3 regions of the Enterobacter cancerogenus genome follow, and region 3 is predicted to be linked to each of the others. Evidence: predicted binding sites of a transcription regulator. Region 3 holds the regulator's gene; each other region holds the start of a gene.
What was found. Region 3 encodes sigma-54, which starts transcription at its own class of promoters, with help from an activator protein. Its sites were predicted from a motif close to GTTGGCACANNTTTCGCTNT; they were not measured.
Positions count from the first base shown of each region.

Region 1: the regulator sigma-54 is predicted to act here: its motif matches at 927-946, upstream of hypA (hydrogenase maturation nickel metallochaperone HypA).
Region 2: the regulator sigma-54 is predicted to act here: its motif matches at 3,062-3,081, upstream of I6L58_RS06065 (amino acid ABC transporter substrate-binding protein).

Region 1 covers NZ_CP077290.1:3,757,386-3,765,029, reverse strand. Annotated here, with positions in the region: gene I6L58_RS17750 (4Fe-4S dicluster domain-containing protein) at 1-228, opposite strand, end outside; gene hycA (formate hydrogenlyase regulator HycA) at 299-763, opposite strand; gene hypA (hydrogenase maturation nickel metallochaperone HypA) at 974-1,324, shown strand; gene hypB (hydrogenase nickel incorporation protein HypB) at 1,328-2,191, shown strand; gene I6L58_RS17730 (HypC/HybG/HupF family hydrogenase formation chaperone) at 2,182-2,454, shown strand; gene hypD (hydrogenase formation protein HypD) at 2,458-3,579, shown strand; gene hypE (hydrogenase expression/formation protein HypE) at 3,576-4,586, shown strand; gene flhA (formate hydrogenlyase transcriptional activator FlhA) at 4,651-6,723, shown strand; gene I6L58_RS17710 (siderophore ABC transporter substrate-binding protein EitA) at 6,877-7,644, shown strand, end outside.
Region 2 covers NZ_CP077290.1:1,296,574-1,304,217, forward strand. Annotated here, with positions in the region: gene ybeY (rRNA maturation RNase YbeY) at 1-444, shown strand, start outside; gene corC (CNNM family magnesium/cobalt transport protein CorC) at 534-1,412, shown strand; gene lnt (apolipoprotein N-acyltransferase) at 1,418-2,956, shown strand; gene I6L58_RS06065 (amino acid ABC transporter substrate-binding protein) at 3,354-4,259, shown strand; gene gltJ (glutamate/aspartate ABC transporter permease GltJ) at 4,416-5,156, shown strand; gene gltK (glutamate/aspartate ABC transporter permease GltK) at 5,156-5,830, shown strand; gene I6L58_RS06080 (amino acid ABC transporter ATP-binding protein) at 5,830-6,555, shown strand; gene rihA (pyrimidine-specific ribonucleoside hydrolase RihA) at 6,675-7,610, shown strand.
Region 3 covers NZ_CP077290.1:3,262,642-3,270,285, reverse strand. Annotated here, with positions in the region: gene mlaF (phospholipid ABC transporter ATP-binding protein MlaF) at 1-760, opposite strand, end outside; gene I6L58_RS15460 (calcium/sodium antiporter) at 991-1,968, shown strand; gene kdsD (arabinose-5-phosphate isomerase KdsD) at 1,982-2,968, shown strand; gene kdsC (3-deoxy-manno-octulosonate-8-phosphatase KdsC) at 2,983-3,549, shown strand; gene lptC (LPS export ABC transporter periplasmic protein LptC) at 3,546-4,121, shown strand; gene lptA (lipopolysaccharide ABC transporter substrate-binding protein LptA) at 4,090-4,644, shown strand; gene lptB (LPS export ABC transporter ATP-binding protein) at 4,651-5,376, shown strand; gene rpoN (RNA polymerase factor sigma-54) at 5,424-6,857, shown strand; gene hpf (ribosome hibernation promoting factor) at 6,880-7,167, shown strand; gene ptsN (PTS IIA-like nitrogen regulatory protein PtsN) at 7,250-7,644, shown strand, end outside.

The DNA.
Region 1 (7,644 bases), 490 kb from region 3:
CTGCACGGCCCCCTCAACGCGGGTAATGGCGTTGACCGGGCAGACGCCCGCGCACGGGGCATCTTCACAGTGGTGGCAGAGCTGCGGGGCAGACTCTTTTTCATTACGCATGACGCGCAGGCGCGGCATGGACTGCAGACCGTACAGGCGGTGCGTTTCCGAACACGCCGCTTCACAGGTTCGACAGCCAATACAGACCGTCGAGTCAGCAATTACAAAACGGTTCACCGGGCAATCCTCTGGTGATAGTCATTTTTGACGAAAAGATGTCTTCTCGACACTTCTCGACACTCGGGGATCAGGCAACGTGCGTTGGCGTCGTTGCCGCCACCAGCTGTTTCAGGTTGACAGGCAGGTCATGTTCAACCGCTGCGTACAGGCCGTTGTATACCGGCTCGATTTTTTCCAGATAGTGCTCCAGCACCTGCTGGCGATCGCGGTTGGAGACGTGACCATCGATCATGCCGTCGGACATCAGCTGCGCCTGTGCAATCCGTTGTTTTTCACCCGCTTTTGTTTCGACGTAGTACTCAATGGTGTGGCTGTTAAAGGTGTTCGCCAGGGTGACGAAAATCGTGAAATGGCCGAAGAGGACAAAGCGCATATCCCCCTGCGCCGCACAGCTCATGGCGTGGTGAAGACGGGCTTTCGACAGGGTAATGCCCTGAATCAGAGAGTTGCAGTACTGGTGCCATTGCTCCTGCAGCTGCTGATGACGCCGTGCGATGTAATCGGCTTTTTCGCTGATTTCCCAAATAGTCATAAAACGCATCCGGTTAGTGAAGATTTCGGCTATTAAGCAGATTCCATGCCAGTTTTTAATGTATTGATTTACATAGGCTTTAATCTGGACAGCCCTGTCACATCGTCGGTGTCGACGTGTCATTTCGACAGCGTTGACATCGTCACCCCTTAAGGGAAATCAAGCTGGCACTGTTATTGCATTACAGGGTCAATTCATTGAGGAGGCGTCATGCACGAAATCACCCTCTGCCAGCGGGCTCTGGAACTTATCGAACAGCAGGCAGTACACAACCACGCCAAACGCGTGACGGGCGTCTGGCTGAAAGTCGGCGCATTTTCCTGCGTCGAAACCAGCGCCCTCACCTTCTGCTTTGAGCTGGTGTGTCGCGGCACGCTGGCGGAAGGCTGCGAACTTCACATTGAGGAGCAGCAGGCGGAGTGCTGGTGCGAGCAGTGCCAGCAGTACGTCACCCTGCTGTCATCAAAGGTTCAGCGCTGCCCGCTCTGCCAGTGTGCGGGGCTGCGCATCGTGGCGGATGACGGCATGCAGATCCAACGCCTCGAAATTGAGAAGGAGTAACGTATGTGCAGTACCTGCGGTTGCGCTGAAGGCAACCTGTATATTGAAGGGGATGAACACCGTCCCCACTCCGCGTTTCGCTCAGCCCCCTTTTCCCCTGCGCCGCGCCCGGCGGCGGCATTCACCGGGGTCACCTTCACGCCGAAACGGTCCGTTGAGGGCGATTTGCACTACGGACACGGCGCAGCCGGCACTCACGCTCCGGGCATCAGCCAGCGCCAGATGCTGGAGGTGGAGATCAACGTGCTCGACAAAAATAACCAGCTCGCAGCCCGCAACCGCGCCCGCTTTGATGCGCGTAACCAGCTGGTGCTGAATCTGGTCTCCAGCCCCGGCTCCGGCAAAACCACGCTGCTTACCGAAACCCTCAAACGCCTGAATGCGCGCGTCTCCTGTGCGGTAATAGAGGGCGATCAGCAGACGGTGAATGACGCGGCGCGCATTCGTGAAACCGGCACGCCCGCCATTCAGGTTAATACCGGTAAAGGCTGCCACCTTGATGCGCAGATGATTGCCGACGCCGCGCCGCGTCTGCCGCTGGCGGATAACGGCATTCTGTTTATCGAGAACGTCGGAAACCTGGTCTGCCCGGCGAGCTTCGACCTGGGCGAGCGGCATAAGGTGGCCGTGCTCTCCGTCACCGAAGGGGAGGACAAACCGCTGAAATATCCGCATATGTTTGCCGCCGCCTCGCTGATGCTGCTAAACAAAGTGGATTTACTGCCTTACCTCAACTTCGACGTGGAGAAATGCCTGGCCTGTGCCCGGGAAGTGAATCCGGATATTGAGATCCTGCTGGTCTCCGCCACGCGCGGCGAGGGCATGGAACACTGGCTGAACTGGCTGGAGCGTGAACGATGTGCATAGGCGTACCCGGACAAATTCACGCTATTGACGGCAATCAGGCCAAAGTGGACGTGTGCGGTATTCTGCGCGATGTCGACCTGACGCTGGTGGGCAGCACCGATGACACCGGCGCATCACGGCTTGGTCAGTGGGTGCTGGTTCACGTTGGCTTTGCGATGAGCGTGATTAACGAAGCGGAGGCCCGGGATACGCTCGACGCGCTGCAAAACATGTTTGACGTGGAGCCGGATGTGGGCGCACTGCTGTACGGCGAGGAACGGTAATCTATGCGCTACGTTGATGAATACCGTGCCCCTGAACAGGTGATGCAGCTGATTGACCATCTGCAATCCCGCGCATTATTACTTGAGTACACCGCCGAAAAACCGTTACGCATCATGGAAGTCTGCGGTGGACACACCCACGCTATCTTTAAGTTTGGCCTTGACCAGTTGCTGCCGAAAAACATCGAATTCATTCACGGCCCCGGCTGCCCGGTGTGCGTGTTGCCGATGGGGCGTATCGACAGCTGCCTTGAGATTGCCCACCATCCGGAGGTGATCTTCTGCACCTTCGGCGATGCGATGCGCGTGCCGGGCAAAAATGGCTCGCTGCTGCAGGCCAGAGCGCGCGGCGCGGATATCCGCATCGTTTACTCACCAATGGATGCACTGAAGCTGGCGGCCGACAATCCGACGCGAAAAGTGGTCTTTTTTGGGCTGGGTTTTGAAACCACTATGCCCGCAACGGCCATCACACTCCAGCAGGCGAAAGCCCGCAACATCGGCAATTTTTACGTTTTCTGTCAGCACATCACGCTCATTCCCACCCTTCGCAGCCTGCTTGAAGAGCCGGACAACGGTATTGATGCTTTTCTCGCGCCGGGCCATGTCAGCATGGTGATCGGTACTGAGGCGTATGGTTTTATCGCCGGGGAGTACCATCGCCCATTAGTGGTAGCTGGTTTCGAACCACTTGATCTACTACAAGGCGTGACCATGCTGGTTGAGCAGAAAATAGCGGCTCTGAGCGTCGTCGAAAATCAGTATCGCCGCGTGGTGCCGGACGAGGGGAATGTGCATGCGCAGCAGGCCATTCGCGAGGTGTTCAGAGTGGAAGGCAACAGCGAATGGCGCGGGCTGGGGCTGATTGCCGAATCCGGCGTACACCTGACGCCGCCGTATCGTTCCTTCGATGCCGAGGCGCATTTCCGCCCGCAGCCACAGCAGGTGTGCGACGATCCTGACGCCCGCTGCGGCGAGGTGCTCACCGGCAAATGCAAACCTCATCAGTGCCCGTTATTTGGCAGCACCTGTAACCCGCAAACCGCATTCGGTGCGCTGATGGTCTCCTCCGAAGGGGCCTGCGCCGCGTGGTATCAGTATCGCAATCAGGAGAGTGAAGCATGAAGACCGTGGAAATGGCGCACGGCAGCGGCGGACAGGCGATGCAGCAGCTCATCAATCAGCTGTTTATGGACGCCTTTAACAACCCCTGGCTGGCCGAGCAGGAGGATCAGGCGCGCATTGCGCTCTCCACGCTTACCGCCCAGGGCGACAGGCTGGCGTTCTCCACCGACAGCTATGTCATCGATCCGCTGTTCTTCCCCGGCGGAGATATCGGCAAACTGGCTGTTTGCGGTACCGCCAATGATGTGGCCGTCAGTGGCGCGGTGCCACGCTACCTCTCCTGCGGGTTTATCCTCGAAGAGGGGCTGCCGATGGAGACACTCAAAACGGTTGTCGCCAGCATGGCGCAGACCGCGCGCGAGGCGGGGATCGCTATCGTCACCGGCGATACCAAGGTCGTGCAGCGCGGCGCGGCGGATAAACTGTTCATCAATACGGCAGGAATGGGGGCGATCCCGGCGGATATTCACTGGGGCGCACAGCAGCTTGCCGTGGGCGACGTGCTGTTAGTCACCGGCACGCTGGGCTGCCACGGGGCGACTATCCTTAACCTGCGCGAAGGTCTGGGGCTGGACGGTGAGCTTCGCAGCGACTGCGCGGTGCTGACGCCCCTTATCCAGACGCTTCGCACAATACCTGGGGTGAAAGCCCTGCGCGACGCCACCCGGGGCGGCGTTAATGCTGTGATGCACGAGTTCGCCGCACGCTGCGGCTGTGGAATTGAACTGAACGAGCGCAGCCTGCCCGTTAAGCCTGCCGTGCGCGGGCTTTGCGAGCTGCTGGGGCTCGATCCGCTAAACTTTGCCAATGAAGGCAAGCTGGCGATTGGCGTTGAACGCCAGGCTGCCGACGCGGTACTGGCAGAACTGCGCGCCCATCCGTTAGGGAAAGAGGCCGCCATTATTGGTGAAGTGGTTGAACGCAAAGGGGTGCGTTTGACCGGGCTTTACGGCGTGAAGCGCACGCTGGATCTGCCGCACGCCGAACCGTTACCCCGAATTTGCTAGAACCGCGCCATAAGCGGTCAGCGCTGACGTTCTCTTTTTTGCCAGTTTCTATTGGAAAGCAATAATGCCGTATACACCGATGAGCGATCTTGGACAGCAGGGCCTGTTTGACATCACACGCACTCTTTTACAGCAGCCCGATTTAGGCTCGCTGAGCGATACCCTGACGCGGCTGGTCAGGCAATCAGCGCTGGCGGACAGCGCCGCTATCGTGCTCTGGCACAGCGGGACCCAGCGGGCGAGCTACTACTCAACGCGTGATAACGGCAAAGTCTTTGAATATGAGGATGAAACTTACCTCGCCCACGGCCCGGTGCGGCGTATTCTTTCCCGTCCTGAAATCCTGCACTGCAGCGCTGAAGAGTTCCGCCAGGCCTGGCCGATGCTGGCGGATAGCAATATCTATCAGCCTTTCGGCCATTACTGCATGCTCCCTCTGGCGGTGGAAGGCCATATTTTTGGCGGCTGCGAGTTTCTGCGCACTACCGACCTGCCGTGGAGCGAGGCGGAATATGAGCGTCTGCACACCTTTACCCAGATTGTCGGCGTGGTGGCGGAGCAGATCCAGAGTCGCGTCAACAATAATGTTGATTACGATCTGCTGAGCCGCGAGCGCGACAACTTCCGTATTCTGGTGGCGATCACCAACGCCGTGCTGTCGCGCCTGGACATGGACGAGCTGGTCAGCGAGGTCTCAAAAGAGATCCATCACTACTTCAAAATCGACGCTATCAGCATTGCGCTACGGGGCAATCGTAAGGGAAAACTCAACATTTACTCCACGCACTATCTGGATGAGGCCAACCCGGCGCACGAGCAGAGCGAAGTGGACGAAGCGGGCACCCTGTCCGAGCGGGTGTTCAAAAGTAAAGAGATCCTGCTGCTCAACCTGCACGAGCGTGACGTGCTGGCCCCCTACGAGCGGATGCTGTTTAACACCTGGGGCAATAAAATCCAGACGCTATGCCTGCTGCCGTTGATGTCGGGCAATACCATGCTTGGCGTGCTGAAGCTGGCGCAGTGCGATGAGGGCGTATTTACCACCGCCAACCTCAAGCTGCTGCGCCAGATTGCCGAACGTATCTCCATTGCCCTGGATAACGCCCTCGCCTATCAGGAGATCCATCGCCTGAAGGAGCGGCTGGTGGATGAGAACCTCGCCCTGACCGAGCAACTCAATAACGTGGACAGCGAGTTTGGCGAAATCATTGGCCGCAGTGATGCGATGTACAGCATCCTCAAGCAGGTTGAGATGGTGGCGCAGAGCGACAGCACGGTGCTGATTCTGGGCGAGACGGGTACCGGGAAAGAGCTGATCGCCCGGGCGATCCACAACTTAAGCAACCGCAACAGCCGGCGGATGGTGAAGATGAACTGCGCCGCCATGCCTGCGGGTCTGCTGGAAAGTGACCTCTTCGGTCATGAGCGCGGCGCCTTTACCGGGGCCAGCAGCCAGCGGCTGGGCCGGTTTGAGCTGGCAGATAAAAGCTCGCTGTTCCTCGACGAAGTGGGCGATATGCCGCTGGAACTGCAGCCTAAGCTGCTGCGTGTGTTGCAGGAGCAGGAGTTTGAGCGCCTCGGCAGCAACAAGCTTATCCAGACGGACGTGCGGCTGATTGCCGCCACCAACCGGGATCTTAAAAAAATGGTCGCCGACCGCGAATTCAGAAGCGATCTCTACTATCGCCTGAACGTCTTCCCGATCTGCCTGCCCCCGCTGCGCGAACGCCCGGAAGATATCCCTCTGCTGGTGAAAGCCTTTACCGCCAAAATTGCGCGGCGGATGGGGCGCAACATCTACAGCATTCCGGCAGAGACGCTCCGCACGCTCTCGGCAATGGAGTGGCCGGGTAACGTCCGCGAACTGGAAAACGTCATTGAGCGAGCGGTGCTGCTCACGCGCGGCAACGTGCTGCAACTCTCCCTGCCGGAGGTTTCTCTGCCTGAAACGACCGTGAGCGCAGCCGAGATGGCGAAAGAGGGAGAAGATGAATACCACCTTATTCTGCGCGTGCTGAAAGAGACCAACGGTGTGGTCGCCGGGCCGAAAGGTGCAGCCCAGCGTTTAGGGTTAAAACGCACCACCCTGCTGTCGCGCATGAAGCGCCTCGGGATTGATAAAGAGAACCTGATGTAAGTCCGCACTACGGCGGTGTTACTCTGACACCGCCTTTCGTCACCCTGCGCAATTGTCCCTCATTGACACAAAATCCTTTCCTCTGTATAAAATTCCGCCTTAATAATGAGTTTCATTTGCATCAAAAATAATATTAATGAAGGGTAGCGTTTAATGAAAAAGGTCATCTGCGCGTTGGGCCTGGCGTTTGCGTCGGTCAGTTCTGCTCTGGCAACCACATATCCTCTGACCATTGAAAACTGTGGTTATAAAGAGACCTTCACCAAAGCGCCGGAACGCGTGGTGGCCCTGGGTCAGAATACCGTCGAAATTTTGCTCCTGCTCGGCCTGGAAGATAAGGTGAAGGCCAGCGCCTTCTGGCCAACCAAAGTGTTGCCGCAGCTGGCTGAACAGAACGCAAAAATCAAAACCCTGACGGTAGAAATCCCGACCCTTGAATCCATCCTTTCGCAAAACCCTGATTTTGTGCCTGCGCAGCTTCCCCTGTTACTTGGGCCTGAAAGTAAGGTGGCGAAACGTGAAGATTTGGCCACGGTCGGTGTGAACAGCTACGTGTCACCGGGCATGTGCGCCACCAAAAAAGCCGCAGGTGATATGTACGGCAGCCGCCAGAAGCTGTGGGACATGACCTATCTCTATAAAGAGATTGAGGATTTCGCCAAAATCTTTAACGTGGAAGATCGCGGCCAGGCCGTGATTGCCGATTTCAAAAAACGTGAAGCTGACCTGCGCCAGGAGTTTGGTAAAAACAAAAAAGACCTCTCCTTTGTTTTCTGGTTCTCAAGCTCCTCTCCTTCGGCTGATGCCTATGTCGGCGGTAAAAACAGCGCCTCCGGTTTTATTGCTAACGTGCTGGGCGGGCACAACGCCATCACCTCCGAAACCGAATGGCCCACCGTGGGCTGGGAAAGCATTATTGCC
Region 2 (7,644 bases), 2.0 Mb from region 3:
CAGCTGGCCTGTGAAGATAATTCCGGCATGCCAGATGAGGCACAGTTTCAGACGTGGCTGGACGCCGTTATCCCCCAGTTTCAGGAAGAATCAGAAGTTACGATTCGCCTGGTGGACGAAGCGGAAAGCCACGAACTTAACCTGACCTACCGTGGGAAAGATAAGCCGACCAACGTACTCTCTTTCCCGTTTGAAGCGCCACCGGGCATGGAAATGCCGCTGCTGGGCGATCTGATCATCTGCCGTCAGGTGGTTGAGCAGGAAGCGAAAGAGCAGCAGAAGCCGCTCGACGCCCACTGGGCGCATATGGTGGTGCACGGCAGTCTGCATCTGCTGGGCTACGACCACATCGACGATGACGAAGCGGAAGAGATGGAGTCCCTCGAGACAGAGATAATGCTTGCTCTGGGCTATGAGGATCCGTACATTGCCGAGAAAGAATAGTCAGTCCATTGACCGACTCACATGCTGCCGCGCAGGGATATAGCGCGGCGGTAAACGTTGAACTAACAAGAGAACCCTTAACAAACGCCATGAGCGACGACAATTCACACAGTAGCGACAACACCAACACTAAAAAGGGATTTTTCTCCCTCATCCTGAGCCAGCTTTTCCACGGTGAACCAAAAAACCGTGATGAACTGCTGGAGCTGATCCGTGATTCCGGGCAAAACGACCTTATCGACGACGATACGCGCGAAATGCTCGAAGGCGTCATGGACATTGCCGACCAGCGCGTCCGCGATATCATGATCCCCCGATCGCAGATGATCACCCTGAAACGCAACCAGACGCTGGACGAGTGCCTCGATGTGATCATCGAATCTGCCCACTCGCGTTTCCCGGTCATCAGCGAAGATAAAGATCACATCGAAGGGATCCTGATGGCAAAAGATCTGCTGCCGTTTATGCGCAGCGATGCCGAAGCCTTCAGCATGGAAAAAGTGTTACGCCAGGCCGTGGTTGTGCCGGAAAGTAAACGTGTGGATCGGATGCTGAAAGAGTTTCGCTCTCAGCGTTACCACATGGCGATTGTGATTGATGAGTTTGGCGGCGTGTCCGGTCTGGTCACTATCGAAGATATCCTTGAGCTTATCGTGGGCGAAATCGAAGACGAGTATGACGAAGAAGAAGATATTGACTTCCGTCAGCTCAGCCGCCACACCTGGACGGTGCGCGCGCTGGCCTCGATTGAGGACTTCAACGATGCATTCGGCACGCACTTCAGCGATGAAGAGGTGGACACCATTGGCGGGCTGGTGATGCAGGCCTTTGGTCATCTTCCGGCGCGCGGCGAGACCGTTGACATCGACGGTTACCAATTCAAAGTCGCCATGGCCGACAGCCGACGTATTATTCAGGTTCACGTCAGAACGCCGGACGACTCACCGGTGCCAAAACTGGAAGATTAATGTAAATGGCATTTGCCCCATTGCTTGAACGCCAGCGCGTCCGTTTGCTACTAGCGCTGTTGCTCGGAGCCAGCGGTACGCTGGCTTTTTCTCCTTACGACATCTGGCCTGCTGCCCTCCTCTCCCTGATGGGATTACAGGGGTTAACCCTGAATCGCCGCCCGGTGCAAGCCGCTGCTATTGGCTATTTCTGGGGTCTTGGGCTGTTCGGTTCCGGCATTAACTGGGTGTATGTCAGCATCGCTCAGTTTGGCGGAATGCCGGGCCCGGTAAACGTCTTCCTGGTGGTCCTGCTCGCCGCCTACCTTTCGCTGTATACCGGCCTGTTTGCCGGCATTCTCTCTCGCCTGTGGCCGAAAACGAGCTGGCTGCGCGTTGCCATCGCCGCACCGGTTGTCTGGCAAATTACCGAGTTCCTGCGCGGTTGGGTGCTGACTGGCTTCCCGTGGCTGCAGTTCGGCTATAGCCAGATCGACGGCCCGCTAAAAGGGCTGGCACCGGTAATGGGCGTTGAGGCGATAAACTTCCTGCTGATGGTGGTGAGCGGCCTGCTGGTGCTGGCGCTGGTAACCCGCAACTGGAAAGCGCTAGTCGCCGCCCTCGTACTGTTCGCCCTGCCTTTCCCGCTGCGCTATATCCAGTGGTATAACCTCGTGCCCGAGCGCGCGACGCAGGTTTCTCTGGTGCAGGGGGATATCCCGCAGTCGATGAAGTGGGATGAGAACCAGCTGATCAACACCCTGAAAATTTACGCCGGAGCCACCGAGAAGGTGATGGGTAAATCTCAGCTGATTATCTGGCCGGAATCCGCGATTCCCGATCTGGAAATCAACCAGCAGCCGTTCCTGAAGATGATGGACGCCCTGCTGCGCGCACACGGCAGTACGCTGATCACCGGGATTGTAGACGCGCGTCTGAACACGCAAAACCGTTATGACACCTACAACACCATCATCACGCTTGGCAAAGACAGCGAGTACAGCTACACCTCGACCGATCGCTACAACAAGAACCACCTTGTGCCGTTTGGCGAATTTGTTCCGCTGGAGTCAATTCTGCGCCCGCTGGCACCGTTCTTCGATCTGCCGATGTCTTCATTCAGCCGCGGCCCGTACGTTCAGCCGCAGCTGCACGCGCACGGCTTTGCCCTCACGGCGGCCATTTGCTATGAGATCATCCTCGGCGAGCAGGTACGCGATAACTTCCGCCCGGATACCGACTATCTGCTGACCATCTCGAATGATGCGTGGTTTGGTAAGTCGATTGGCCCGTGGCAGCACTTCCAGATGGCGCGTATGCGTTCCCTGGAGCTGGCGCGTCCGCTGCTGCGCAGCACCAACAACGGCATTACCGCCGTGATTGGTCCGCAGGGGGACATTCAGGCCATGATCCCGCAGTTTACCCGCGACGTGCTGACCACGACCGTGACGCCAGCCACCGGCCTGACGCCATACGCCCGCACCGGCAACTGGCCGCTGTGGATTTTGACCGCGCTGTTTGGTTTTGGCGCCGTGCTGATGGGCCTTCGTCAGCGTCGTCGATAATCTCAATTCTTCCTGCCGGGTGGCGCTGACGCTTACCCGGCCTACTTTCTCCATTTCGCTTCTGAAGGCGTAGCCGCCACCCGACAATCCCCTCACTACTCCAATTCTGGCACGTCTATTGCTTTTATTTCTCCACGCAAACGCAATCTGGCTTAACGTGCACCTGACCGCACCAGCACTGAGCGTCCCTGGCACCGAAACGGTGCAATGAGAGATTTTTGCCTCTGAATGGTGCGGCGCGCTTCGCAAAAATAAACAATAACGCAGCAAAATCTTTACATTAAGCCAGACTAAATGTTAACAAGCTTGCATAACACTGCACTCGCGTTGCGCGAGATATAACAACATCACAATGGGTATCAATGCGTCACTGGCGCTGATAAGAAAGGAGTTGGGTATGCAATTACGTAAACTGGCCACAGCAATGCTGGTTATGGGAATGTCCGCAGGCGTCGTTCACGCTGAAGACGCGCCGGCTGCCGGAAGCACCCTCGCCAAGATTGCCAAAAACGGCGTGATCGTGGTCGGCCACCGTGAATCTTCCGTCCCGTTCTCTTACTACGATAACACGCAAAAAGTCGTGGGCTATTCACAGGACTACTCCAACGCCATCGTTGAAGCTGTGAAGAAAAAGCTGAACAAACCAGACCTGCAGGTGAAGCTGATTCCAATCACCTCGCAGAACCGTATCCCACTGCTGCAAAACGGCACCTTTGATTTTGAATGCGGTTCCACCACCAACAACCTGGAACGCCAGAAACAGGCCGCCTTCTCCGATACCATCTTCGTCGTGGGCACTCGTCTGCTGACCAAGAAAGGCGGCGACATTAAAGATTTCGCGGATCTGAAAGGTAAAGCGGTTGTCGTGACCTCCGGTACCACTTCAGAAGTGCTGCTCCACAAGCTGAATGACGACAAGAAAATGGATATGCGCATCATCAGCGCGAAAGACCACGGCGACTCCTTCCGTACGCTGGAAAGCGGTCGTGCCGTCGCGTTTATGATGGATGACGCTCTGCTGGCGGGTGAACGTGCGAAGGCGAAGAAACCAGACAACTGGGAGATCGTCGGTACCGCGCAGTCAAAAGAAGCCTACGGCTGTATGCTGCGTAAAGACGATGCGGACTTCAAAAAACTGATCGATGACACCATCGCGCAGGCGCAGACCTCCGGCGAAGCGGCAAAATGGTTCGACAAGTGGTTCAAGAACCCGATTCCACCGAAAAACCTGAACATGAACTTTGAACTGTCTGACGACATGAAAGCGCTGTTCAAATCACCAAACGACAAAGCTCTTAACTAATTAGAAATACAGGGGCGGGATCTCCTGCCCTCTCGATTGTCGGGAAGCATGGACAGACTCTACGCTGAGTGGCTCGTTCCCCACTCAGCGCGAAAAATGAGCTTCTCACCAATCTTCGAGGGTAGCGCTGCTACCCTTTTTTTTCTGGAGTTTATTATGTCAATTGACTGGAACTGGGGCATCTTTCTACAGCAAGCCCCGTTCGGCAACACCACCTATCTTGGCTGGCTGTGGAGCGGCTTTCAGGTCACCGTGGCGCTATCGATAACGGCGTGGATCATCGCGTTTCTTATCGGTTCGCTGTTCGGTATTCTGCGCACCGTCCCCAACCGTTTCCTCTCTTCTCTTGGCACGCTCTATGTGGAACTGTTCCGTAACGTTCCGCTGATTGTGCAGTTCTTTACCTGGTATCTGGTTATCCCGGAACTGCTGCCGGAAAACATCGGCATGTGGTTCAAGGCCGAGCTGGATCCGAACGTGCAGTTCTTCGTCTCCTCGATGCTGTGTCTGGGCCTGTTTACCGCTGCGCGCGTGTGCGAGCAGGTGCGTGCCGCCATTCAGTCGCTGCCACGCGGGCAAAAGAATGCGGCCCTGGCAATGGGGCTGACCCTGCCGCAGGCCTACCGCTACGTGTTGCTGCCTAACGCCTATCGCGTCATCGTGCCGCCGATGACCTCAGAGATGATGAACCTGGTGAAAAACTCGGCCATCGCCTCGACCATCGGTCTGGTGGATATGGCCGCGCAGGCGGGCAAGCTGCTGGATTATTCCGCCCATGCGTGGGAATCCTTTACGGCCATTACGCTCGCCTATGTTCTGATAAACGCTTTCATCATGCTGGTGATGAACCTGGTTGAACGCAAAACTCGCCTGCCGGGCAATCTGGGGGGTAAATAATGTACGAGTTTGACTGGAGTTCTATCGTTCCTTCCCTGCCTTACCTGCTTGATGGCCTGGCGATCACGTTAAAGATCACCGTGATTGCCATTATCGTCGGGATTGTCTGGGGCACCCTGCTGGCAGTGATGCGCCTGTCGAGCTTTAAGCCGCTCGCCTGGTTTGCAACGGCCTACGTTAACGTCTTCCGCTCTATCCCGCTGGTGATGGTGCTGCTGTGGTTTTACCTGATCGTTCCCGGTTTTCTGCAAAACGTACTGGGGCTGTCGCCAAAAACCGATATCCGGCTGATCTCCGCCATGGTGGCGTTCTCCATGTTCGAGGCCGCGTACTACTCCGAGATTATTCGCGCCGGTATTCAGAGCATCTCCCGCGGGCAATCCAGCGCGGCGCTGGCGCTGGGCATGACGCACTGGCAGTCCATGAAGCTGATTATTCTGCCGCAGGCGTTTCGCGCCATGGTTCCGCTCCTGCTGACGCAGGGCATCGTCCTGTTCCAGGATACGTCGCTGGTCTACGTTCTGAGCCTGGCGGACTTCTTCCGTACCGCATCCACCATCGGCGAACGTGACGGTACGCAGGTTGAGATGGTCCTCTTCGCGGGCGGGGTCTATTTTGTGATTAGTTTAAGCGCGTCGCTGTTGGTCAGCTGGCTGAAGAAAAGGACGGTATAATGATTTCCCTGAAAAATGTTTCTAAATGGTATGGGCACTTTCAGGTGCTGACCGACTGCTCCACTGAAGTGAAAAAAGGCGATGTGGTGGTCGTGTGCGGGCCGTCCGGGTCCGGTAAATCGACGCTGATCAAAACCGTCAACGGCCTGGAGCCGGTGCAGCAGGGTGAAATTGTGGTCAACGGCACGAAGGTCAATGACAAGAAAACGAACCTTGCTCAGCTGCGTTCTCACGTCGGCATGGTGTTCCAGCATTTTGAGCTGTTCCCGCATCTCTCAATTATTGAGAACCTGACCCTGGCGCAGGTGAAAGTGCTTAAGCGTGATAAAAAAGCGGCGCGTGAGAAAGGGCTGAAATTACTGGAACGCGTCGGGTTGACGGCCCATGCCGATAAATTCCCGGCACAGCTATCCGGCGGACAGCAGCAGCGCGTAGCGATTGCGCGAGCCTTGTGCATGGATCCGGTGGCGATGTTGTTCGATGAACCGACTTCGGCGCTCGATCCGGAGATGATCAACGAAGTGCTGGACGTGATGGTCGAACTGGCGCACGAAGGGATGACCATGATGGTTGTTACCCATGAAATGGGCTTCGCCCGCAAAGTGGCTAACCGCGTGATCTTCATGGACGAAGGCAAAATCGTGGAAGACTCCCCGAAAGAGGCATTCTTCGCTGATCCGAAATCCGAACGCGCAAAAGACTTCCTCGCCAAAATTCTGCATTAATTTTCCGGAGCGCAATCTGCGGATTGCGCTCCGCTTCACGCTTTGCCTCTCTTCTTCTCGTCGGCGCGACAGTGCAGCGTTAACCTTGTCACACAATAACGCCAGTAATGGAGAACCCTATGGCACAGCCCATTATTCTCGATTGCGATCCGGGTCATGATGACGCGATCGCCCTCGTCCTTGCCCTCGCCTCCCCCGAGCTTGACGTCAAAGCCGTCACCTCGTCTGCGGGGAACCAGACGCCAGAGAAAACCCTGCGCAACGTCCTGCGGATGCTGACGCTGTTAAAGCGCACCGATATCCCGGTCGCTGGCGGCGCGCTAAAACCGCTGATGCGCGAACTGATCATTGCCGACAACGTTCACGGCGAAAGCGGGCTGGACGGCCCGGCATTACCAGAGCCAGCATTTGCGCCGCAACCCTGCACCGCCGTTGAGCTGATGGCGAAGGTACTGCGTGAAAGCGCAGAGCCCGTGACGCTGGTGGCAACCGGTCCGCAGACCAACGTCGCACTGCTGCTCAACAGCCACCCTGAGCTGCACCGCAACATTGCCCAAATCGTGATTATGGGCGGCGCGATGGGGCTGGGAAACTGGACGCCTGCGGCCGAATTCAACATCTTTGTTGATCCGGAAGCTGCGGAGATTGTCTTCCAGTCTGGCCTGCCGATCGTCATGGCGGGGCTTGACGTGACTCACCGGGCGCAAATTATGGCCCAGGACATCGAACGGTTCCGTTCTGTGGGGAACCCGGTTGCGACGACGGTGGCGGAGCTGCTCGACTTCTTTATGGAGTATCACAAAGCCGAAAAATGGGGCTTTAGCGGCGCGCCGCTGCACGACCCTTGCACCATCGCCTGGCTGTTGAAGCCGGAGATGTTTACCACGGTGGACCGCTGGGTCGGTGTGGAGACGCAGGGGAAATACACGCAGGGGATGACGGTGGTGGACTACTATTCGCTGACGGGAAATGCGCCGAATACGACGGTGATGGTGGATATCGACCGGGAAGCGTTTGTGGATTTGCTGGCAGAGAGACTGGCTTATTACAGGTAGGCCCGCGATTCTCCCTCTCCCACAGGGAGAGGGA
Region 3 (7,644 bases):
ACGGGACAGGCCCGTCCGCAATACCGTCGAGGAACTGCCGCACGCGCGGATCGCAATTTTCCTGCAGCGCCTGAGCGCTGCCGTGCGCGACGATCCTTTTGTCTGCCACTATGTAGGCGTAATCAGCAATGCTCAGCACTTCCGGCACGTCGTGTGACACCACGATGCAGGTTACACCGAGCGCGCTGTTTAACTCAGAAATTAACTTCACCAGCACGCCCATGGTAATGGGGTCCTGTCCGACAAACGGCTCGTCGAACATGATTAAATCAGGCTCTAAGGCGATAGCGCGCGCTAATGCGGCACGGCGGGCCATCCCACCAGACAGCTCCGACGGCATTAATTTGGCGGCTCCGCGAAGCCCAACGGCCTCAAGCTTCATCATCACCGTGCTTTTCAGCAACTCAGGCGGCAGGCTCGTATGCTCACGCAGCGGGTAGGCTACGTTATCAAAGACGTTCATATCGGTGAACAGCGCCCCGGACTGAAAAAGCATGCTCATCCGTTTGCGGACAGTATACAAACGCGAACGTGACATCGCCGGGACGTTTTCACCGTCGAAGAGGATTTCGCCGCCGTCAGGTGGAATTTGCCCACCGATCAACCGCAGCAGCGTCGTTTTACCGATCCCGGATGGCCCCATGATGGCAGTGATCTTGCCACGCGGGACGGTCAGGGAAATATCTTCAAATATCAATCGGTTGCCGCGAGAGAAACTGACGCCACGGACATCGACTAAATTCGCCATCGTTTGGCTCATTTATGGTTCCTTTCTTACCGTGCTTCACGTTTGCATGAAGCCTAAATCAGCCCTAAACCCCACATTTTTACAGAATATTAGCCGTGGAGGTTAGCGAAAGCTGGCATTTGTTTTACTTTTCCGGCGCATAAAGTCAAAATTAGGAATTCGTTACGCCTCAGACTGTATGCAGCGCCCACAATAATTTTTGCGCGGTGGACCGGTGAGTATACCTGAAGAAAGGACTTTTGATGCTTTTAGCAACAGCACTGTTAATTATTGGTTTACTTTTGGTGGTCTACAGTGCTGACCGTTTGGTGTTTGCCGCATCAATCCTGTGCCGGCTGTTGGGCGTCCCGCCTATCGTCATTGGGATGACGGTGGTCAGCGTCGGAACCTCTCTTCCGGAAATTATTGTTTCAGTCTCGGCATCGCTGCATGGCCAGGTTGATCTGGCGATTGGCACGGCGATTGGCTCAAACATCGTCAACATTTTACTCATTTTAGGCTTAGCCGCCCTGCTGCATCCATTTCGCGTACATTCTGATGTTCTGCGCCGCGAACTGCCGCTAATGTTAGTCGTAAGCCTGCTGGCTGGCTACGTGCTGCATGACGGCGTGTTGAGTATTGATGACGGCATTTTCCTGCTCGCGCTGGCCGCGATTTGGCTGCTGTATAGCGTTAAAATTGCCCGTAACGCCGAGAAACAAGGAAATGACACCCTCACGCGCGAGCATGTCGCTGAACTGCCGCGTGAGGGGACGCTACCCGTCGCCCTGCTGTGGCTGGGCGTCGCGCTGATCATCATGCCAATGGCCACGCGTATGGTGGTGGATAACGCGACCGTGCTGGCGAATTACTTCGCGATGAGCGAACTGACAATTGGCCTGACGGTGATCGCCATCGGGACCAGCTTGCCGGAACTCGCCACCGCCATTGCGGGCGCGCGTAAAGGCGAAGATGATATCGCGATAGGCAATATCATCGGCTCGAACATTTTCAATATCGCGATTGTCACGGGATTGCCGGCGCTGATCGCGCCGGGGCCGTTTAACCCGATGGTCTTCTCGCGCGATTACGGCGTGATGCTGCTGGTGAGCGTGATATTTGCCCTGCTCTGCTGGCGCAAGCAGCGACAGATTGGTAAAGGCGCAGGCGCGCTGCTGACGGGTGGTTTTATCGTATGGATGGCGATGCTGTACTGGCTTTCGCCTCTTCTCTCTGGGTAAACGGAAACGCATTATGTCGCAAATAGAATTGCAGCCGGGTTTTGACTTTCAGAAAGCAGGTAAAGACGTTCTGGAGATTGAACGTGAAGGCCTGGCGCAGTTAGATCAGTACATTAATCAGGATTTTAGTCTGGCCTGTGAGAAGATGTTCTACTGTGCCGGTAAAGTCGTGGTGATGGGTATGGGCAAATCCGGCCACATTGGGCGCAAAATGGCGGCGACTTTTGCCAGCACCGGCACCTCGTCCTTTTTTGTCCATCCTGGTGAAGCCGCACACGGCGACCTGGGTATGGTCACGCCGCAGGACGTCGTGATCGCCCTGTCGAACTCGGGCGAGTCCAACGAGATTTTAGCGCTGATCCCGGTTCTGAAGCGGCTGCAGGTGCCCCTGATTTGCATGACCAGCCGTCCGGAGAGCAGCATGGCGCGCGCCGCCGATATCCACCTGTGCGTGAAAGTACCGAAAGAAGCCTGCCCGCTGGGTCTGGCACCGACCTCCAGCACCACCGCGGCGTTAGTCATGGGCGACGCGCTTGCCGTTGCGCTACTGGAAGCACGCGGCTTTACGCCCGAAGATTTCGCCCTTTCTCATCCCGGAGGCGCGCTGGGGCGTAAGCTGCTGCTGCGGGTCAACGATATTATGCACACCGGCGACGAGATCCCTCACGTAAGCAAAGAGGCCTCGCTGCGCGATGCGTTACTGGAAATCACGCGAAAAAATCTGGGCATGACGGTTATCTGCGATGACCTGATGAAAATCCAGGGGATCTTCACCGATGGCGACTTGCGCCGCGTGTTTGATATGGGTGTGGATGTCCGCACGCTGGGCATTGCCGACGTCATGACGTCAGGCGGCATCCGCGTGCGTCCCGGCACGCTGGCGGTTGAAGTGCTCAACCTGATGCAGTCCCGTCATATTACCTCAGTGATGGTTGCCGATGGCGACCAACTGCTGGGTGTGGTACATATGCATGATCTGCTGCGCGCGGGCGTAGTGTAATGAAGGATAAGACAATGAGTAATGCGGGTGCATCCCTTGCAACCTGTTATGGCCCGGTCAGTACCCACATGATGGCAAAGGCGGAAAATATTCGCCTGTTGATCCTTGATGTGGACGGTGTGCTCTCCGACGGCCTGATTTATATGGGCAATAACGGCGAAGAGCTGAAAGCATTTAACGTACGCGACGGCTACGGCATTCGCTGTGCCCTCACGTCAGGCATTGAAGTTGCTATCATCACAGGACGGAAAGCTAAACTGGTAGAAGATCGCTGCGAAACGCTGGGGATTACCCATCTCTATCAGGGGCAGTCTGACAAAATGATGGCCTTCAGGGATTTACTGGGGAAACTGGCTGTCGCGCCGGAAAACGTTGCCTACGTGGGCGACGATTTGATTGACTGGCCGGTCATGTCAGAGGTGGGGCTGAGTATCGCCGTTGCCGACGCCCATCCGCTGCTTATTCCGCGCGCTGACTATGTTACTCACATTAACGGTGGCCGCGGTGCCGTACGTGAAGTCTGCGATCTGCTTCTGCTGGCGCAGGGCAAGCTTGATGAGGCCAAAGGGCAATCGATATGAGTAAAACCAGACGTTGGGTTATCATTCTGCTGACGCTTGTCGTACTGGTACTGATTGGCGTGAATCTCGCTGACCGTGACGATACGCAACCGGATACGGTCAACACAAGCGATCCAACCTACAAAAGCGATCACAGCGATACCGTGGTATATAGCCCGGAAGGTGCGCTGAACTATCGCCTGATTGCCCAGCACGTTGAATATTTCTCAGATGATGGGGTCTCGTGGTTTACCAAACCGGTGATGACCACTTTTGATACGGATAAAGTCCCGACGTGGTCAATCAAGTCTGACCGCGCAAAACTGACGAATGACCGTATGCTTTATCTGTATGGCCATGTTGAGGTCATCGCCCTGACCGCTGATGCTCAACTGCGCAGAATCACCACGGATAACGCCCAGATCAACCTGGTTACCCAGGACGTGACATCTCAGGATCTGGTCACATTGTACGGCACGACATTTAATTCCAGCGGTTTGAGAATGCGCGGGAACTTACGCAGCAAAAACGCCGAGCTGATTGAAAAGGTTAGAACCTCCTATGAAATTCAAAACAAACAAACTCAGCCTTAAAGTACTTATCGCCAGCGCACTGCTGGCCGCCAGTCTTCCCGCGCTCGCTGTGACTGGTGATACCGAACAGCCGATCCATATCGAGTCTGACGCCCAGTCGCTTGATATGCAGGGTAACGTCGTCACCTTTACGGGCAACGTCGTCATGACCCAGGGCACCATTAAAATTAACGCCGACAAAGTGGTGGTCACCCGCCCTGGCGGCGAGCAGGGTAAAGAGATCATTGATGGTTACGGCAACCCTGCCACCTTCTACCAGATGCAGGACAACGGCAAACCGGTAAAAGGCCGCGCCTCGCATATGCATTACGAGCTGGCGAAGGATCTGGTTATCCTGACCGGTAACGCCTATCTGGAACAGCTGGACAGCAACATTACCGGCGACAAGATCACCTACCTGGTGAAAGAGCAGAAAATGCAGGCCACCAGCGAGAAAGGGAAACGCGTCACCACCGTGCTTGTGCCTTCGCAGCTGCAGGACAAAGGCAAAGGCCAGGCCCCGGCACAGAAGAAGAGTAACTAATTCGTTATGGCAACATTAACTGCTAAAAACCTCGCGAAAGCGTATAAAGGCCGCCGCGTCGTCGAAGATGTCAGTCTGACCGTCAACTCCGGCGAAATTGTGGGCCTGCTTGGCCCTAACGGTGCAGGTAAAACCACCACCTTCTACATGGTGGTCGGTATTGTGCCGCGCGATGCAGGTAACATTATCATCGACGATGAAGACATCAGCCTGCTGCCGCTGCACGCGCGTGCACGCCGTGGTATCGGCTACCTGCCGCAGGAAGCGTCAATCTTCCGTCGCTTAAGCGTCTTCGATAACCTGATGGCCGTGCTGCAGATCCGTGACGATCTGACCAGCGAGCAGCGCACCGACCGTGCGAACGAGCTGATGGAAGAGTTCCACATTGAACATCTTCGCGACAGCCTCGGTCAGGCGCTCTCTGGCGGTGAACGTCGCCGCGTTGAGATTGCACGTGCGCTGGCCGCTAACCCGAAATTCATCCTGCTGGATGAACCTTTCGCGGGCGTTGACCCCATTTCCGTTATTGATATCAAACGCATTATTGAGCACCTGCGCGATAGCGGGCTTGGCGTACTTATCACTGACCATAACGTCCGTGAAACGCTGGCCGTCTGCGAACGCGCCTACATTGTTAGCCAGGGCCATCTGATTGCCCACGGTACGCCGCAGCAAATCCTCCAGGATGAGCATGTTAAGCGCGTGTACCTTGGGGAAGACTTCAGACTCTGATAGGGTAGAGGCAACGTAGCGCCGAACCGGAGAAAAATGCTCTGAATATGAAGCAAGGTTTGCAATTAAGGCTGAGCCAGCAACTGGCGATGACGCCGCAGCTCCAGCAGGCGATCCGTCTGCTGCAGCTGTCCACGTTAGAACTTCAGCAGGAGCTCCAGCAGGCGCTGGACAGCAATCCGTTGCTGGAGCAAACCGATCTTCATGACGAGGTAGACACCCAGCAAACGCAAGACGCAGAAATGCTCGACACCGTTGATGCGCTCGAACAAAAAGAGATGCCGGACGAGCTTCCGCTGGATGCCAGCTGGGATGAACTCTACACCGCCGGTACCCCTTCCGGAACGCGTGCAGACTACCAGGACGACGAGCTGCCGGTCTACCAGGGCGAAACCACCCAGTCTCTGCAGGATTACCTGATGTGGCAGGTGGAGCTTACGCCGTTCTCCGATACCGATCGCGCCATTGCGACCTCCATTGTCGATGCCGTGGATGACACAGGCTATCTGACCGTCACGCTGGACGACATTCTGGAAAGCATCGGCGACGAAGACGTTGAGCTGGAAGAAATTGAAGCCGTGTTAAAGCGCATCCAGCGCTTCGACCCGGTCGGTGTGGCGGCGAAAGATCTGCGCGACTGCCTGCTGATCCAGCTTTCGCAGTTCGCCAAAGAGACGCCGTGGATTGACGAAGCCCGCTTAATCATCAGCGATCATCTGGATCTGCTCGCCAACCATGATTTCCGTTCGCTGATGCGCGTCACGCGTCTGAAAGAAGAGGTGCTGAAAGAGGCGGTGAATTTAATTCAGTCCCTCGATCCGCGTCCCGGCCAGTCGATCCAGACCAGCGAACCGGAATACGTGATCCCTGACGTGCTGGTGCGAAAGCATAACGGTCGCTGGGTGGTTGAACTGAATTCAGATAGCATCCCTCGTTTGCAAATTAACCAGCAGTACGCCTCCATGTGCACCAGCGTTCGCAACGACTCCGACAATCAATATATTCGTAGCAACCTTCAGGAAGCGCGATGGTTGATCAAAAGTCTGGAGAGCCGAAATGATACGCTGCTGCGCGTAAGCCGCTGTATTGTCGAACAGCAGCAGGCGTTCTTCGAGCAGGGCGAAGAATTTATGAAGCCGATGGTGCTGGCAGATATCGCCCAGGCCGTCGAGATGCATGAATCAACCATTTCCCGCGTGACCACGCAGAAGTATCTGCACAGTCCGCGCGGTATTTTTGAGCTTAAGTATTTCTTCTCCAGCCATGTGAATACCGAAGGCGGCGGCGAAGCCTCGTCAACGGCAATCCGTGCACTGGTGAAGAAGTTGATCGCCGCGGAAAACCCCGCGAAGCCACTGAGCGACAGTAAGTTGACCACCCTTCTCTCCGATCAGGGTATTATGGTGGCTCGTCGTACCGTTGCGAAGTACCGAGAGTCTTTATCCATTCCGCCGTCTAACCAGCGTAAACAGCTGGTCTGACTCAACCGATAAGGAAGACACTATGCAGCTCAACATCACTGGACAAAACGTCGAAATTACTGAGGCCCTGCGCGATTTCCTGAACACGAAGTTCGCGAAATTAGAGCAGTATTTCGAAAGGATCAACCAGGTCTATATTGTGTTGAAAGTGGAGAAAGTGACTCATATCTCGGATGCCACCCTGCACGTAAACGGGGGTGAACTGCATGCGAGTGCGGAAGGGCAAGACATGTACGCGGCTATCGACGGCTTGATTGATAAGCTTGCACGACAGCTCAATAAACATAAAGATAAACTGAAACAACACTAATTGTCCGGGCAGTTAACGGGTGCAGGAAGGCCTGTTGTGAAACACAACAGGCCGTTTGTACAGTTAGCGCTTAGGTGAAATTATGATGAACAACGATTCCGCTCTTCAATTGAGCAATGTCCTGAACCAGGAATGTACCCGCAGTGGCGTTCACTGCCAGAGCAAGAAACGTGCGCTGGAGATTATCAGTGAGCTGGCCGCAAAGCAGTTGGGCCTGCCGCCGCAGCTGGTATTTGAAGCGATTCTGACCCGTGAAAAAATGGGCAGTACCGGTATCGGCAACGGCATCGCGATCCCGCACGGCAAGCTGGAAGAAGACACCCTGCGTGCCGTCGGCGTGTTTGTGCAGCTCGAAACGCCCATCGCGTTCGATGCCATTGATAATCAGCCGGTCGATCTCCTCTTCGCCCTGCTGGTGCCTGCCGATCAGACGAAAACCCATCTGCATACGCTGTCACTGGTTGCTAAGCGACTGGC